Regions from separate parts of the Cupriavidus sp. 22TCCZM01-5 genome, predicted to be linked through region 1. Evidence: predicted binding sites of a transcription regulator. Region 1 holds the regulator's gene; each other region holds the start of a gene.
What was found. Region 1 encodes FNR, which switches genes on or off when oxygen is low (the NO sensors DNR and NnrR bind a similar motif). Its sites were predicted from a motif close to TTGATNNNNATCAA; they were not measured.
Positions count from the first base shown of each region.

Region 2: hemN (oxygen-independent coproporphyrinogen III oxidase) is a predicted target of FNR. The motif match lies at 2,558-2,571, and genes of this name have one in related genera.
Region 3: AC3FNH_RS21440 (oxygen-binding di-iron domain-containing protein) is a predicted target of FNR. The motif match lies at 2,936-2,949, and genes of this name have one in related genera.
Region 4: AC3FNH_RS22665 (DUF3079 domain-containing protein) is a predicted target of FNR. The motif match lies at 2,166-2,179, and genes of this name have one in related genera.

Region 1 covers NZ_JBYOJR010000002.1:191,817-195,926, reverse strand. Annotated here, with positions in the region: gene ccoG (cytochrome c oxidase accessory protein CcoG) at 1-1,304, shown strand, start outside; gene AC3FNH_RS03005 (FixH family protein) at 1,389-1,604, shown strand; gene AC3FNH_RS03000 (hypothetical protein) at 1,601-1,846, shown strand; gene fnr (fumarate/nitrate reduction transcriptional regulator Fnr) at 1,895-2,620, opposite strand; gene AC3FNH_RS02990 (sulfite exporter TauE/SafE family protein) at 2,700-3,455, shown strand; gene scpB (SMC-Scp complex subunit ScpB) at 4,004-4,110, shown strand, end outside.
Region 2 covers NZ_JBYOJR010000010.1:53,459-57,568, reverse strand. Annotated here, with positions in the region: gene AC3FNH_RS12155 (c-type cytochrome) at 58-933, shown strand; gene hemN (oxygen-independent coproporphyrinogen III oxidase) at 1,028-2,497, opposite strand; gene AC3FNH_RS12145 (ABC transporter substrate-binding protein) at 2,708-3,850, shown strand.
Region 3 covers NZ_JBYOJR010000024.1:79,428-83,537, forward strand. Annotated here, with positions in the region: gene hydA (dihydropyrimidinase) at 1-565, shown strand, start outside; gene AC3FNH_RS21430 (aspartate/glutamate racemase family protein) at 590-1,327, shown strand; gene gstA (glutathione transferase GstA) at 1,461-2,087, shown strand; gene AC3FNH_RS21440 (oxygen-binding di-iron domain-containing protein) at 2,088-2,879, opposite strand; gene AC3FNH_RS21445 (glutathione peroxidase) at 3,015-3,653, opposite strand; gene AC3FNH_RS21450 (MDR family MFS transporter) at 3,745-4,110, opposite strand, start outside.
Region 4 covers NZ_JBYOJR010000027.1:37,319-41,428, reverse strand. Annotated here, with positions in the region: gene AC3FNH_RS22675 (hypothetical protein) at 1-143, shown strand, start outside; gene gabD (NADP-dependent succinate-semialdehyde dehydrogenase) at 165-1,613, opposite strand; gene AC3FNH_RS22665 (DUF3079 domain-containing protein) at 1,895-2,089, opposite strand; gene AC3FNH_RS22660 (hypothetical protein) at 2,380-2,709, opposite strand; gene AC3FNH_RS22655 (NADP-dependent isocitrate dehydrogenase) at 2,961-4,110, opposite strand, start outside.

The sequences.
Region 1 (4,110 bases):
CCCAGCTTATCTACTACGGCACGCCCTGGCTGCAATGGAATGGCAGACAGGCCGTGCTGTTCGACCTTGGCGCGCGCAAGTTCTATATCTTCGGACTGGTGCTCTGGCCACAGGATGTCATCTATCTTGCCGTCCTGCTGGTGATTTCCGCGCTGGCGCTGTTCCTGTTCACGGCGATTGCCGGCCGGCTTTTCTGCGGCTACGCGTGTCCACAGACGGTCTACACCGAAATATTCATGTGGATCGAGCGACATGTCGAAGGCGACCGCTTCGCGCGGATCCGCCTGGACGGTGATCCCTGGAGCGCGCGCAAGTTCCGCCTGAAGGCTACCAAGCACTCCCTGTGGATACTGGTCGCGCTGTGGACGGGCTTCACGTTCATTGGCTACTTTGCGCCGATCCGTGAGCTTGGCGGCCAGGTGCTGAGCTTCTCGCTGGGTCCGTGGCAGGCGTTCTGGATGCTTTTTTACGCCTTCGCCACGTGGGGGAATGCAGGCTTCATGCGCGAGCAGGTCTGCAAGTACATGTGTCCGTATGCGCGGTTCCAGAGCGTGATGGTCGACCGCGACACCTATGTGGTCACCTACGACGTCGGGCGCGGCGAGCCGCGCGGCAGCCGGTCGCGCAAGGTGGATCATCACCAGGCCGGGCTAGGTGACTGCGTCAACTGCAGCATCTGCGTGCAGGTGTGCCCGACCGGCATCGATATCCGTGACGGGTTGCAATACGAGTGCATCGGTTGCGGTGCCTGCATCGATGCATGCAACCAGGTCATGGACAAGATGGACTACCCGCGCGGGCTGATCCGCTATACGTCCGAGAATGCCATGCGCAAGGCGCTGTCGGCCGCTGCGGCGCGCAAGCGGCTGGTGCGGCCGCGGACCATCATCTACTCGATTATCTGGCTGGTGATGGTTGCAGGTTTCGTGGCTTCGCTTGCGCTGCGCACGCCATTGAAAGTGGACATCATCCGCGACCGCGGGGCGCTTGGGCGTGAGGTGGACGGGCGCTGGATCGAAAACGTCTATCGACTGCAACTCATCAATACCACCGAGGCGCCCATGCGCATCAGCGTGAAGGCCGAGAGCGACGAACTGAAGAACATGACCGTCGAGTACGATCCGGACGCGCAGGCTCTGGCGCCGACATCGAACAGGCTGGTGCCGATCCGGATTCGCGTGCCGATCGACGATGCCGCGCAAGGTACGCACAAGATCAGCGTGACAGTGACCAGCGAAGGTGCGGGGCAAGGTAGTGCGCAAATCAGGCAATCTACCAGTTTCATCGTGCCACGCAATTTGTGATGCTAAGGGCGGCACGGCGCGTCGGCGCTGTGCCGTACCAAACCGCGAGCGCCTCGATGAGGCGTTGACGAAGGGGGCAAGACGATGCAAGAAAGCAATCCGTGGTGGAAAGAGCCGTGGCCGTGGCTGCTGATGAGTGGCCCGTTGCTGGCCATGGTGGCTTGCGGCGTGACTATCTGGCTGGCTTCCACTCATCCTGACCGGCCAGTGGTCGATGGTGTGGCCCGGCATGGCCTGGTTGTCGAGAAGGTGGCAGGTGCCTCGGGCAGTGCCAAGGCACCGCAAGCGAGGCAGCCATGAGGCTGCGCTGGCTGATGTGGGTACTGTGGCCGGCGTTCCTGATGGCCGGGGTTGCCACGGCAACTGTGTTTTCCGTGGTGGACCCTGGTGACCTGAATTTCTTCGGTCAGCCGATCGAGGCCTCGCGCGAGGCGGTCTATACGATCGGTTTCCTGCTGGCCTGGATATTCTGCGCATTGTCCAGCGGACTGACGCTGTACACCATGCCGACAAAGCTCAGCGAAACGGACGAGCTGGAGTAAGAAGCGGCAGGAATTGACCGCCTTGCCACGCGAGGCGGTCAGATGGCCTCAGCAGGAGCGGCTGTAGACTTGCTTGATGCCCGCCATGTCGACTAGCTTGACGTGACGTTGACGGATCTGGATCAAGCCGGCCTCGGCAAATCGTGAGAACAGACGGCTGACCGTTTCGAGCTTCAGACCCAGGTAGCTGCCGATTTCTTCCCGGCTCATGCGCATGACGAACTCGGTCGACGAATACCCGCGGGCGGACAAGCGCTCGGACAGGTTGATGAGGAACGCGGCAAGCCGCTCCTCGGCGCGCATGGAGCCAAGCGTGACGAGCATGAGCTGGTCATGCGAGATTTCCTTGCCCATCAGGCGCAGGAACTGCTGCTGCAACGATGGCAGGTCGATGGACAGCGACTGGAGATCGGCCAGGCGAACGACGCATACCTCCGTGTCTTCGAGCGCGGTGGCATCCGAGGCGTGCTGCATCTCTCCCAGGCCGTCGAGGCCGACCACTTCGCCTGGCAAGTGGAAACCGGTGATTTGCGAGCGGCCGTCTTCCGTGGTGACATGCGTCTTCAGGGTGCCGAAGCGAATGGCATAGACCGCAGTCAGCGGATCGCCCATGCGGTAAAGGGTTTCGCCCTTGTGGACACGGACACGTTCCTGCACCAGGGTGTCCATCTTCTGCAGGTCCTGCTGGCTCATGCCCACCGGCAGGCACAATTGCCCCATGCCGCAAGTGGAGCAACGGGGCGACATCTCGGTGACGGGGATGGATGTTAGCAATTGGAACCTGCAGTATTGGAGCGGCGAGGGCGCAATACGTGCATTTTAACGCGCGATGTGATGCGGTAGGGAGTTGCAGTTGACTTTTGGTGTGCTACTCAGTGTTTTCATGCTCGCCTTGCTAGGGGGCTTCCACTGCGCTGCCATGTGTGGTGGCGTAGCGCTGGCTGTCGAGCAACGCGCCGCCGGCGTACCCGTTGCCGTTGTGCGGCGCCCACAGGACTGGCTCGTGGAGCTCCTTGTCATGCATGTCGGGCGTATTTCCACCTACATGCTGCTTGGTGCGCTGCTGGGCGCCTTGGGGGCGACGGCCTGGCGTCAGGACTATCTGCCCGTTCAGCGCTGGCTGTTCGGAGTCGGCAGCGCCTTGCTGCTACTGTCTGGCTGGCGCTTGATACGCGGCGAGGCCTTTACCATCGTGTGGCTGGAGCGCCTCGCGGCGCGTGCGGTTAGCGCCAGTGCCGCCGGCATGGCTCGATTGGGCAGAAAGACGACGGAAGCCAAGGCTCGGCGGGGCGGCCTGGCACGCCGCTATGGGATGGGATTGGCTTGGGGTTTGGTGCCCTGCGGCATGGTTTATGGGGCCCTGGCCCTTGCATTGCTGGCCGGAAATGCGCCCTCGGGGGCGCTGGTGATGGGCGCCTTTGGCCTCGGTACGTTGCCTAATCTGCTGGCGCTGTCGAGCTTTTCGGGGCTTTTGCGCGCCTGGTCGCGCCGGAGCTGGGTAAGGGTCGGGGCCGGCTTGGCCGTCATGGCATTCGGTGCATTGGGAATCGGCCGAGCGGTGTTGTTGCCACATTCCCTGGCAGAGCATGGGTTCTGCCTGGTGTTCTGAAACCACTCCATACGCTCTGGCGCCGCGCGGTGGTTGCAGGTGTGGGCTGGAATGCCATACAATCATCTCCATTGCGGTATCGCGCGGCGTGGTTCCGAGCGGCGCCCGGCAGCCCTTCCAAAAAGGGGGCGCGCCCAGGGTTTCGGGCAAAGCGCCGACAATTCGGCACCGAACCTTTCCGCAGTCCATCCGGTTCACAATATCTGTTCAAAAGTCCGGCTGGCTTTGCGGCCGTGGTGCAGTCATTGCTGGCCTTGCTTCCGATATCCGTTTTTCTTGCGGCCGAGGCGGACTTTAGCCGGAGGCCATGTCTGCCCATATGGGCGCGTGCAAGAGGTTCGTGCACTGGTACTTGCCGGTGACCGGGCAATCTCCTGCCGGAACACACCCGGCAAATCGATGCAACAGAAGATGCACGGCCTCGAGGCGAAGAGCTTTCGGGTTTGCTGCGCGACGAGATGGCGGTGGCAATCGCACCGCTGAATCCACAATGTCCAGGGCTCCGGGTTCGTCCGGGAGCAGGTGCAAAGACAGGCTGCACACCCAACATGAATACCCAAGAGGCGAAAATCGTCCTCGAGACTGCGCTGATCTGTGCGCAGGAGCCCCTGCGCGTGAGCGACCTGCGTCGGCTGTTTGCCGATGATGTCGGCGC
Region 2 (4,110 bases), on a different contig from region 1:
CATAAATCAAGCCGAGCGTGAGCGGCTGAAGGTTTCCTGCAAAACTGAGAGTTCTGTATGAGCGACGTCCAACACCAACACGACGAACACGAGTCTCCCATCAAGACGCCAAAGCAGCTGATCGCGGTGGTGATCGCTGCGTTCCTGGTCCCGATCATCGTGATCATCCTGCTGGTCAATTTTGTCGGCCATGGTTCCAAGGAAGGTGCCGGTTCGATTACCACGGCCGAAGCCATCAATGACCGCATCAAGCCGGTCGCAGCGCTTGAGATCAAGGACGCTAATGCGCCGCGCGTCTTCAAGACCGGCGAGCAGGTCTACAAGGAAGTCTGCGCTGCCTGCCACGCCACGGGTGCGGCGGGCGCGCCGAAGTACAGCAACGCTGGCGACTGGGCCGGCCGCATCGGCCAGGGCTTCGATGGCCTGCTGAAGTCCCTCCTGAACGGCAAGGGCGCCATGCAGGCCCGCGCGGGCACCACGCCGGACGACTATTCCGACTACGAACTGGGCCGCGCCGTGGTCTACATGGCTGACGCCGGCGGCGCCAAGTTCCCCGAGCCGCCGGCTCCGGCCGCCGCTGCTCCGGCCGCCACCGCGGCAACGGACGCTGGTGCCGCACCTGCGGCAGCCGCCGCCCCGGCAGCGCCCGCTGCTGCTGCGCCGGCACCGGCCGCTGCACCTGCCGCGGCGTCCGCCGATGTGGGCAAGAAGGTCTATGACCAGGTCTGCGCCGCCTGCCATGCTGCTGGCGTTGCCGGTGCTCCCAAGTTCGGCGACAAGGCCGCCTGGGCACCACGCCTGAAGGAAGGCATGGACGCTGTCCACAACTTCGCGCTGAAGGGCAAGGGCGTGATGCCGCCGAAGGGCGGTTATGCCGGCCCGGACGCCGACGTGCTCGCCGCCGCCGACTACATGGCGAGCGCTGCCAAGTAATACCGGCTGCGCTGTAAAAAAAGCCCGCGACTGGTTCGCGGGCTTTTTTTTGGTTCTTCGCCTGTCGCCGTGCGCCAGGAATGGCGCCGCCGGTTCAGACCACGCGCGAGTACCGCGGCACGAACCGCACCGGCTCGGCACCGTCGTTGGCGGCTGGCTGCGCGGCAGGCGGCCGCGCGGCATCTTCGCGCAGGTACCGGTCGAACACCATGGCCACGCGGCGCACGAGCAGGCGGCCCAGTATGGTCACCTCGATGCGGCCCGGCTCGCGGCGGACCAGGCCATCGGCACCGAGCCGGTCGAGATCGCCGAGCTCCGCGGCGAACACGTCCGCGAAATCGATGCCATGGCGTGCCTCGATCTGCGCGATGTCGAGCACGCCGTTGCACATCAGCGCGCCGATGATCTCGCGGCGCAGATGATCGTCGCGCTCCATCGCGAAGCCACGTATGACCGGCAGCCGGCCGTCGTCGAGCGCAGCGTAATAGTCGTCCAGCGTGCGCGCGTTCTGCACGTATCGTCCCGCCACGGCTCCGATCGCGGAAATGCCGAAGCCGAGCTGGTCATAGCCGGCATGCGTGGAGTAGCCCTGGAAATTGCGCTGCAACCGGCCCTCGCGCTGGGCCACGGCGAGGTCATCGTCGGGCAGCGCGAAGTGGTCCATGCCGATATAGACGTAGCCGGCGGCGGTCAGGCGCTCGATCGTGGAGACCAGAATGTCGAGCTTCTCGCCCGCGCTCGGCAAGGCGTTTTCATCGATGCGCCGCTGCGGCTTGAAGACGTGCGGCAGGTGCGCGTAGCTGTAGACCGAGAGCCGGTCCGGCCGCAACGTCAGTACCCGCTCCACCGTCGCGTTGAAGCGCGCCGTGGTCTGGTGCGGCAGCCCGTAGATCAGGTCCAGGCTGACCGAGCGGAACCCCAGTTCGCGCGAAGCATCGACCACCGCCCGGGTTTCCTCGAACGGCTGCACGCGATGGATGGCCTGCTGGACTTCGGGATCGAAATCCTGCACGCCGAGGCTGACACGGTTGAAGCCGAGTTCGGCGAGCAACGCCATGCGTTCGTGGTCGACGCGGCGCGGATCGATCTCGATCGAGTGCTCGCCGTCGGCCGGCAGGTCGAAGTGCTCGTGCAGCGAAGCCATCACGCGGCGCATCTCGGCCGGGTTCAGGAAAGTCGGTGTGCCACCACCCCAGTGCGATTGCAACACCTGCCTGCGCCCGCCAAGGTGTGCCGCAGCAAGGGCCATTTCGCGCCCTAGGTAGCTCACGTATTTGGCGCTGCGCCCATGGTCACGCGTGATGACCTTGTTGCAGCCGCAGTAGTAGCAGATGTTCTCGCAGAACGGGATGTGCAGGTACAGCGACAACGGCGCCGGCGCCGCCGCGCCGCAGTCCGCCAGCGCAGCATGATAGGCGGCTTCGTCGAAGCCGCCATGGAAGCGGTCTGCCGTGGGGTAGGACGTATAACGCGGACCGTTGCCGTCGATTCGGCCTGCCAGCGCGCGGAAGTCGGACAAGGCGCGGCGGTCGAGCGCCGCGGATGGCGTGGATGACGTGTTCATGGGGGCGGACTTATCGGGGAGTTTGACGGTCCATGCTAGTTCCGCGACGCGTGCAGGGACTTGACCCGCGTCAAGCACCACCGCCGCAATGCTTGCGCACACCCCTCGTGAGCGGGGGGACTGCGTCACATTTCTGTCACGGATGCCGGATACGCTGCGCCCCGCATCTCCGGCAGCCACCGCCCGGATCGCTCAGCCAACCGTGTTCCCATGCCTTCAATCCTGCCCTGTTTGCCGTACCCATCGCTGCGCGGCGAAGCGCTGCCAGACTCCCCGCGACGCCGCCAGCTGATGCTGGCGCTTGGCGGACTGGCCGCCACGCCGCCGGTCCTGGCCCAGTCACCGGCCCGGCGCACTGCCGTGGTCGGGCACCTGCTCGACCGCAGCGGCGCGCAGGCCGATCTGGCGCGCGACTATCTGGCGGGCGCCAAGGTCATGTTCGACGCGGCCAACGCCACGGGAGGGCCCGTGCGGATCGCGCATGTCGTGCGCGACGCCGATGCCGATCCGCGCGCGGCGCTCGCGCAGGCACTGTCGCTCGTGGATAGCGAGCATGCCGAGTTGCTGTTCGGTCCGGGCGACCGGTTGCTGCCCGCGCTGGCGGCCTCGCCCGAACTGCACCGGCGCGGCGTGCAGATCGTGGCGCCGCTCTCGGGCCTTGCCCTGAGCGCGGACAACGTCTGGTTCACGCGGGCCGACTACCAGGCCGAGCTCGACGCCGCGGTGAAGCAGTTGCGCGACTATGGGCTGACCCGCGTGGCCCTGGCGGTTTCGGCGGAGTTCGCCGCCACCGCGTCCGGCAACGGTGCATCGTGGCTGACCCGGCTGGAATCCACGACGGGCACGCGCGCGGTGCCGCTGGGCGGCAGCCCGGACGCCGCAGCGCGCACCATCGCGGCGCAACGGCCGGGTGCCGTGATCGTAGCGGGCGATACGCTCGCCTATGCGAGCCTGGGCCGCGCGCTGGCCGCGCAAGGCTGGTACGGATTCCTGGTCGGGTTGTCCGCGGTCAGCCCTGCGGTCGCGCGCGAAGTGCTCGGCGCAGGCTACCCGGGCGGCATGGTGCTGACGCAGGTCGCCCCCGGCCCGCAGGCCGCCACGCTGCGCGTGGTCAAGGAGCATGTGGCCCGCATGAAGCAATACCTCGATGAACCGCCCTCGCCTGCGACCATCGCCGGATACATCGGCGCGGCGTGGCTGGTGCGCGCCCTGGGCGGGTGGCACGGCAACGGCACGGTGGAACTGCGGCGCGCGCTGCAGGCACGCATCGACGTGGGCGATTTCACGCTCGACTTCACGCAGGGCCAGCGCGGCTCGCGCTACGTGCAGCTGGCCGCTTCAGGCGCGCGGTAGGTCCCTGTGGCGCCTTTGTATCAGGCCCGATACACGGGCGTGCGCGCCTGAGATCAAGGCGATAAGCGGAGTGCGGGGATGGGTGATGGTGGGGTTGTCGTGCTTGGCAGGCGCCGCTGTTTCGCCGGCGTAGCCGGCGAAACACACGACACCCCCAACCCTTCCCTATTCCCGCGTCACCGCCCGACGCCCGCACAAGACAGCTCCGCGCCAACGCCGGAAAATATTAGGCCCGCGCCGGCACGTGGGCCATGTCCCAT
Region 3 (4,110 bases), on a different contig from region 1:
CGGCTACGAAGGCGCCAAGTGCGTCTGCAGCCCGCCGCCGCGCGACCCCGAGAACCAGGCCGCCGTGTGGCGCGCGCTGGTCAACGGCGTGTTCAGCGTGTTCTCGTCGGACCATGCACCGTTCAACTACGACGATCCGCAGGGCAAGAAGCTCGGCGGCAGCACCGAGCATTCGTTCGACCACATTCCCAATGGCGTGCCGGGCATCGAAACCCGCCTGCCGCTGTTGTTCGACGGCGTGGCGCGCGGCAAGCTGTCGCTGCACCAGTTCGTCGAGCTGACCTCGTACCGCCCGGCCAAGATCTATGGCCTGTATCCGCGCAAGGGCACCATCGCGGTCGGCGCCGATGCCGACATCGTGCTGTGGGATCCCGCACGCAAGGTGCGCATCACCAACAGTGCGCTGCATCACGCGGTCGACTACACGCCGTATGAGGGCATCGAAGTGACGGGCTGGCCCGTGACCGCCTTCTCGCGCGGCGACATGCTCGTGCGCAATGGCGAGTATCTGGAGCCCGCGGCCGGACGCGGCAGGTTCCTCGAAGCGGGGCAACCCGAGGTCTGAACCAGAATCCATCGCAAACCCAACATGAATCTCCTGATCGTCAACCCCAACATCAGCGAGTCGGTCACCGACCTGATCCACGCGGAAGCCCTGCGCACCGCCGCGCCCGAAACGCAGATCACCATGGCCACCGCGCAGTTCGGCGTGGCCTATATCGAAACGCGCTTTGAAGCGCTGGTCGGCGGCTACGCCACCGCGTGCGCGGCCGCCGAACATGCCGGCAAGTTCGACGGCCTCGTGGTCGCCGCGTTCGGCGACCCGGGCCTGGCCGGCCTCAAGGAGCTGTTCGACGTGCCCGTGGTCGGCATGACCGAAGCCGCGCTGGCCAGCGCCTGCCTGCTGGGCCAGCGCTTCTCGATCATTGCGATCTCGCATCGGATCGAGGCGTGGTATCGCGAATGCGTGGCCAGCAACGGGCTCGCCTCGCGCCTGGCCAGCATCCGTTCGCTGCAGGAGCCGCTGCGCGATATCGGCAGCGTGCAGGAAGACCATGCCGCGCGCCTGGAAGAACTGAGCCTGCAGGCCGTGCGCGAAGACGGCGCCGACGTGATCATCGTCGCCGGCGCGCCGCTCGCGGGACTGGCGCGTTCGCTCAAGGGCCGCATTCCGGTGCCGGTCGTCGATGGCGTCAGCAGCGCCGTGCGCCATTGCGAATCGCTGGTCGCGCTGCAGGCCGGCACCACGCGCGAAGGCAGCTTCGCGCGCCCGCCGCGCAAGCCCAATGCGGGCCTGCCGGCAGCGCTCTCGCAACTGCTCGCCTGATCGCACGCTCCTGTGCAAATTTGCAGGGCCGCTCCGCGCCCCTGCGCATTGCCTGCCACCGGGGCGAGTCCTAGACTGCCTGCACGGCCACTGCAAGACGCAGTGGCCGCCCAACGCGACATAGGACATCCTGATGAAGCTCTACTATTCCCCCGGCGCCTGCTCGATGGCGGTCCACATCGCCCTGCGTGAAGCGGGCCTGCCCGTCACGCTCGCCAAGGTCGACCTGATCCACCACAAGCTGGTGGAAGCCGAGCACGGCACCGACGACTACTATACGGTCAATCCGCGCGGCTACGTGCCACTACTGCAGCTTGACGATGGCTCGCGCCACAGCGAAGTCTCGGCACTTCTGCAGTACATCGCCGACCTGGTGCCCGAGCGCAAGCTGCTGCCGGCTGCCGGCACGCGCGAGCGGCTCGAAGCCAACGGCTGGCTCACGCTGGTCTCCACCGAGCTGCACAAGGTGTTCAGCCCGTGGCTGTGGCACAAGGAAACCGCCGACAGCACGGCGCAGGCGTGCAAGGCCAAGCTGCAGCTGCGCTTCGCCGAACTCGACCGCCACCTGCAGTCCCGCGAGTACCTGACCGGCAGCACCTTCACCGTGGCCGATGCCTACTGCTTCACGATCATGGGCTGGGCACGCATGCTGATGATGCCGCTGTCGGCCTACCCGTCGCTGCAGCAATACCTCTCGCGCGTTGCCGCGCGCCCTGCCGTGCAGGAAGCCATGCGCGCGGAAGGCCTGGTCCGCGACTGATCAGGCCATCGCGGCGCGGGCTGGCGGCACGCGGTAGTGGTTAGGCGTGAGCAGGTCCAGCCCGCATTGCAGGTTCTCGACCCAGTCGATAAAGCGCGCCACCATGGCCTTGCCACGAAACGACGGCCCGTGCTGCGGCACGATCCAGTCAATGTCGAGCGTTCGCGCCATGGCCGCCCACAACCGGCAGGCGCGGTTGCCGCTCATGTAGCGCTGATGGAACGGCAGCATGCGCGGTGCATGGGCATCGAAATCCGTGACCGTGGTGCCGGCTTCGCCGGCGCTCGTCATGGCAGCACCCAGGTCGCCCGAGAACAGGATCTTGCTGACCGGGTCGTAGAACTGGAAATTCCCCTCCGAGTGCAGGAAGTGCGCCGGCAGGGCAAGCAGCGAACCGCGGCCGAGCGGGATATGCGCGCCGGCATCGGGAATCGTGACGATGCGGCCGGCGGTCTTGCCCGCCTGGCAGAAATGCGGAAGAAAGCGTGCCCAGACCTTGGAGATGAGCACCTGGCAATCCGACCCCGTCAGCCAGCGCCCGACCGAGGCGACGATATCCGGATCCGCGTGCGAGGCCAGGACGTAGTCAAGCTGCTTTGGCGGAAAGTAGCGGCTGATGGCCAGGTACAGCTCGCTGTAGGTCATGTTGCCGCCGGGATCGATCAGCGCGCCGTGGCCGTGGTCCACCACCAGGAACTGGTTGGTCTGCACCACCTCGCCATGCGCTTCCTCGACCAGGTCGGCAAACATCAGGCAGGTGTGTCCGTCTGCGTCGTACAAGGTGATGCCCATCGTCGCGCTCCGCCATCTGAAAGCGGCGACGTTAATCAGCGGGCAACAATGGGAGCTTGATGCAGGTCAATTTCCGTAAGCAAAACAGCCCGGCCATGGCCGGGCTGTCGCAAGCGAAAGACAGGTACGGACCGCTCAACGCGGGCTGGACAGCAACTGTTCGATCTTCGCCACGAACTGCTTGTCGTCGGGCTTGGTCATGCTGTTGTAGCTGGCCACGACCTTGCCGCTGCGGTCGATCAGGTACTTGTAGAAGTTCCATTTCGGCGCAGTACCGGTTTCCCTGGCCAGCAGCGCGTACATCGGATTGACTTCGCCGCCGCGCACGTGCGACTTGCCGAGCATCGGAAACTTGACGCCGTAGGTGTTGTAGCAGAAATCGGCGATTTCCTTGGACGACCCCGGCTCCTGCGCGAAGTCATTGGACGGGAACCCCAGCACCACCAGCCCGCGATCGCGATACTTGGCGTAGAGCGCTTCGAGCCCTTCGTACTGCGGCGTGAAGCCGCAATAGCTCGCGGTATTGACTACCAGCACGACCTTGCCGGTGTACTGGCAGAGGTTCTGCGGCGCTTCGTCCTGCAGGCGCGGGAACTGGAAATTGAGCGAGGCCGGGCAGTTGCCGGCCGGTGCGGCGGCCGGGATGGCGGCTGGCTTGTCGGCGGCACGGGCGGGGTGCGGCAGCAGGGCAGCGCTGGCAGCGGCAAGCGCAAGCACCGCGGCAAGCATGGCAGGGCGAACGGAAGCGGCGAGGGCGGTGTGACGGCGGGTCATGCGGAGTCTCCTGTCTCGGGAATCGGGACGGCTCGCTGTATCGGGTACGCGATAGTTTACGCCGATGCCGGGCTTGCCGCCGGCCGGCCGCTCAGTCCATGGCCAGCGTGGCGGCGTGTTCGGTGACGCTGCCGCGCAGTTCCAGGTCCGGCATGCAGCGCACGATGCCCAGTGCCAGGAGGGCCGCCACAGCCCCTACGGCAAAGATCAGCTGAAAGCCCGATTCAACGCCCGCGGCAAGCACCTGCCGCACCATCGGCGACAACTGCGCGAGCGCTTCGCTGCCATGTCGCAGCGCGCCCAGGTCCAGCGCCTGCGTGACACCGGCCGCAGCCGTGGCGTGACGGAATTCCACCGTCAGCAGCGTGCCGGCCAGTGCGCCGCCAAGCGCGCTGCCGAGCGAGCGCAGCACCAGCAGCGCGCCCGTGCCGGCGCCCGTGTCGCGGCGCTCGAGCAC
Region 4 (4,110 bases), on a different contig from region 1:
GCTTCGAGCACGCAGCCTACCAGTTCGAGCTGATGCGGCGCTTCCACGAACAGCTCGAACGATTCCGCGAGACCTGCCGGCCGGATGCCGGCGAGTGGCCGAACCTGGCCCGCCGCGCGGCCCGCGCCAATGCCAAGCGCTAACCGCCGCGCGGCGGGCGCCGGTCAGATGCCGGCCATGCAGGTGTACTTGATCACCAGGTAGTCCTCGATGCCGTAGTGTGAGCCCTCTCGGCCGACACCGGACTGCTTCACGCCGCCAAACGGCGCGACCTCGTTGGAGATCAGCCCCGTGTTCACGCCGACCATGCCGTATTCGAGCCGCTCCGAGACGCGCCAGACGCGGCCGAGGTCGCGCGCATAGAAGTAGCTGGCCAGGCCGAACTCCGTGTCATTGGCCATGGCCACGACATCGTCCTCGGTCGTGAAGCGGAACAGCGGCGCCAGCGGACCAAAGGTTTCTTCGCGCGCGACCAGCATGCCGGGCGCGACGTCGGCCAGGATGGTCGGCTCGAAGAACGTATGGCCAAGCCCGTGCCGATGACCGCCCTGCAACACGCGCGCGCCCTTGCCAAGCGCATCCGCGATATGCTCTTCGACCTTGGCCACGGCCTTCTCATCGATCAGCGGGCCGATGCGCACGCCTTCGTCCATGCCATTGCCGACCTTCAGCGCGGCGACTGCTGCCACCAGCTTCTGCGCGAATGCGTCGTAGACCTTGTCCTGCACATAGATCCGGTTCGCGCAGACGCAGGTCTGGCCGGCGTTCCGGTACTTGGAGATGATGGCGCCCTCGACCGCGGCATCCAGGTCGGCATCGTCGAACACGATAAAGGGCGCATTGCCGCCGAGTTCCATCGACACTTTCTTGATGGTGGATGCGGTCTGCGCCATCAGCACGCGGCCTACCTCGGTGGAACCCGTGAACGTCAGCTTGCGCACCAGCGGGTTGCTGCTCAGTTCGCCGCCGATGGCTCCCGCCGAGCCCGTGATCACCGACAGGACACCGGCCGGGATACCGGCCCGCTCCGCCAGCGCCGCCAGTGCCAGCGCCGTCAGCGGGGTTTGCGACGCTGGCTTGACTACCATGGTGCAGCCGGCGGCCAGCGCCGGGCCGGCCTTGCGCGTGATCATGGCTGCCGGGAAGTTCCAGGGGGTAATCGCCGCGCAGACGCCCACAGGCTCCTTGGTCACGACGATGCGCTGGTTGCTGACCGGCGCGGGAATCGTTTCGCCGTAAACGCGCTTGCCTTCCTCGGCAAACCATTCGATGAACGACGCCGCGTAGGCGATCTCGCCCTTGGCCTCGGCAAACGGCTTGCCTTGCTCGGCGGTCATGATGCGCGCCAGGTCATCCTGGTTGGCCAGGATCAGTTCGAACCACTTGCGCAGCAGCGCCGAACGTTCCTTGGCCAGGCGCGCGCGCCACGCCGGCAGCGCGCGGTTGGCGGCCTCGACCGCCTGGCGGGCCTCCGCGGCGCCGAACTGCGGCACTTGCGCCACGCGCTCGCCCGTGGCCGGGTTGGTAACGTCGATGTGGCGTTCGCCGTCGGTCCAGCGTCCGTCGATATAGCACTGCTGGCGCAGCAGGGTGGGGTCTTGGAGCTTCAGCATGATCGTTCGTCCGTTGAAAAGACTGCCGGTAGGGGATGGCGCGATCAAAGCATTGTAATCGGCACCGCGCAGCCTGGCGGGTCAGCCCGGTGTGGTGCTTGCGGGCCACCACTGTCCGGCGACGGCTGGAATCCCGCCGATAAGATGTCAGGTGTCTGGCTTCAAGCACGGAACACGCCAGCCTGACGCGGCAAGCTGCGTTGTGACCGGGCCTGGAAGGCTAGGCGGCTCTGCGGCACGACAATGGTCTCAAGGCCCGATACAGCACGCCAGGGGCCGCATCAATTGGCCTTCGGACGATCGGGCTCGATGCCCCAGTCGCCAAACTCCAGCCAGTCGTCGCCGAGCAACTCCGCAGGATGCTGGGTGCGGCTCGAGCCATTGCCGCAGCCCATGGCGTCCACCGGACAATACTTGTCGCAGCCCCAGCAGATGCGCTCGGGATGGCTCGGATGCAGCGGGAATTTCTTTGCCATGGTGACAGGCACGCGACCCTGTGCCGATGTAACGAGAATGTGGCAATCAGTATGGCGCGCCGATGCCGTGCCTCGTTTGCCGTAAATCAAGTCGCGAGGATCGCCACCGAACGAAGCGTTCAGCCTGAATGCTGCAAGCGGCTCAGAAGGAGAGCACCTGGGCCGCCAGCTTCGTCAGCACGCCGCTGCCCAGGCAAAGCACCACCCACCCGGCCAGGATCAGTGCGTTGTCACGAACGGTCATGGGGATCTCCTGTCTCGTTTCGCTCGTTTCGCGATGGGCGCCTGCGTCAGGCGTGCGCGCCGTCGCTGTAGGGGTCGAAGCTGCGCGCCGGGCTGGCCGAAACGCCGCTGCGCTCCAGGCCGGCTACCGTGCGGGCGCCGTCGGTGTAGGGGTCTGCTGTCCGGAACTGGTAACCGTAGCGGTCGCCGGCATGGGCATCGGCGACGAAGCGGGCGCCGTCGCTATACGGATCCGCATTGCGCACGCGGAACTCGTAGCCATAGCGATCCCCGGCGTGCGTGCTCGTCGACGGGGCGGCATGGGCAACGCCGACTGCCGCGGCGAGCGACAGCAGAAGGGCGGAAGCAACGGTACGGACAACGGTAGTGCTCGACATGATGATCTCCGGCTTGGTTGAATTTTTCAGAACGCTTCCTGTTTCAGGTGTGTCGTTCGTGTAAGCAACTATAGGCCAGAGATCCCGATGCTTCCGGGGTCTGCTCAGGATGTCTTATTCAAATATTTTGAATTTCTGCGAACGTCGACACGGCGGCGAAAAGAAACAAAAAAAGCCGGAGGCGGCATCAGGAAATGCCAACCTCCGGCTCCTGGCAGGCACCGTCGGTGCCCGCGGGTCGGATGTGCCGATCAGGCCTGGACCGATGCCAGGGCTGCGTTCAGCGTCTTGCTCGGGCGCATCACGGCGGACAGCTTTTCAGCGTCCGGCATGTAGTAGCCGCCGATGTCCACGGGCTTGCCCTGCACGTCGGACAGTTCGCCGACAATGGTCTTCTCGTTGTCGGTGAGCTGCTTGGCCAGCGGCGCGAACGTCGCTGCCAGGCCGGCGTCTTCGGTTTGCGCGGCGAGTTCCTGGGCCCAGTACATGGCCAGGTAGAACTGGCTGCCGCGGTTGTCGAGCTGGCCGGTCTTGGGCGACGGGCTCTTGGCGTTGTCCAGCAGCTTGCCGGTGGCGGCGTCCAGCGTCTTGGCCAGGATCTTCGCCTTGTCGTTGCCCGACTTGATGCCAAGCTCTTCCAGCGACACGGCCAGCGCCAGGAATTCACCCAGCGAGTCCCAGCGCAGGTGGTTTTCTTCCACGAGCTGCGCCACGTGCTTCGGCGCCGAACCGCCAGCACCGGTTTCGTACATGCCGCCACCGGCCATCAGCGGGACGATCGACAGCATCTTGGCGCTGGTGCCCAGTTCCATGATCGGGAACAGGTCGGTCAGGTAGTCGCGCAGGATGTTGCCGGTCACCGAGATGGTGTCCAGGCCGCGGATCACGCGCTCGAGCGTGTAACGCATGGCGCGGACCTGCGACATGATATGGATCTCGAGGCCCTTGGTGTCGTAATCCTTCAGGTAGGTTTCCACCTTCTTGATCAGCTCGGCCTCGTGCGGACGGTACGGGTCCAGCCAGAACACGGCCGGCATGCCCGAGTTGCGCGCGCGCGTGACGGCAAGCTTGACCCAGTCGCGGATCGGCGCGTCCTTGACCTGGCACATGCGCCAGATGTCGCCCGTCTCGACCTTCTGCGTCAGGGCCGTCAGCACTTCACCGGTGGCGTTGTCGACGATGCGGGCTTCGCCGTCTTCGGGGATCTCGAAGGTCTTGTCGTGCGAGCCGTACTCTTCGGCCTTTTGCGCCATCAGGCCCACGTTCGGCACGGTACCCATCGTCACCGGATCAAAGGCGCCGTTGGTCTTGCAGAAGTTGATGATTTCCTGATAGATGCGGGCGAAGGTCGATTCCGGGATCAGGCACTTGGTGTCCTTGGTGCGGCCATCGGCGCCCCAC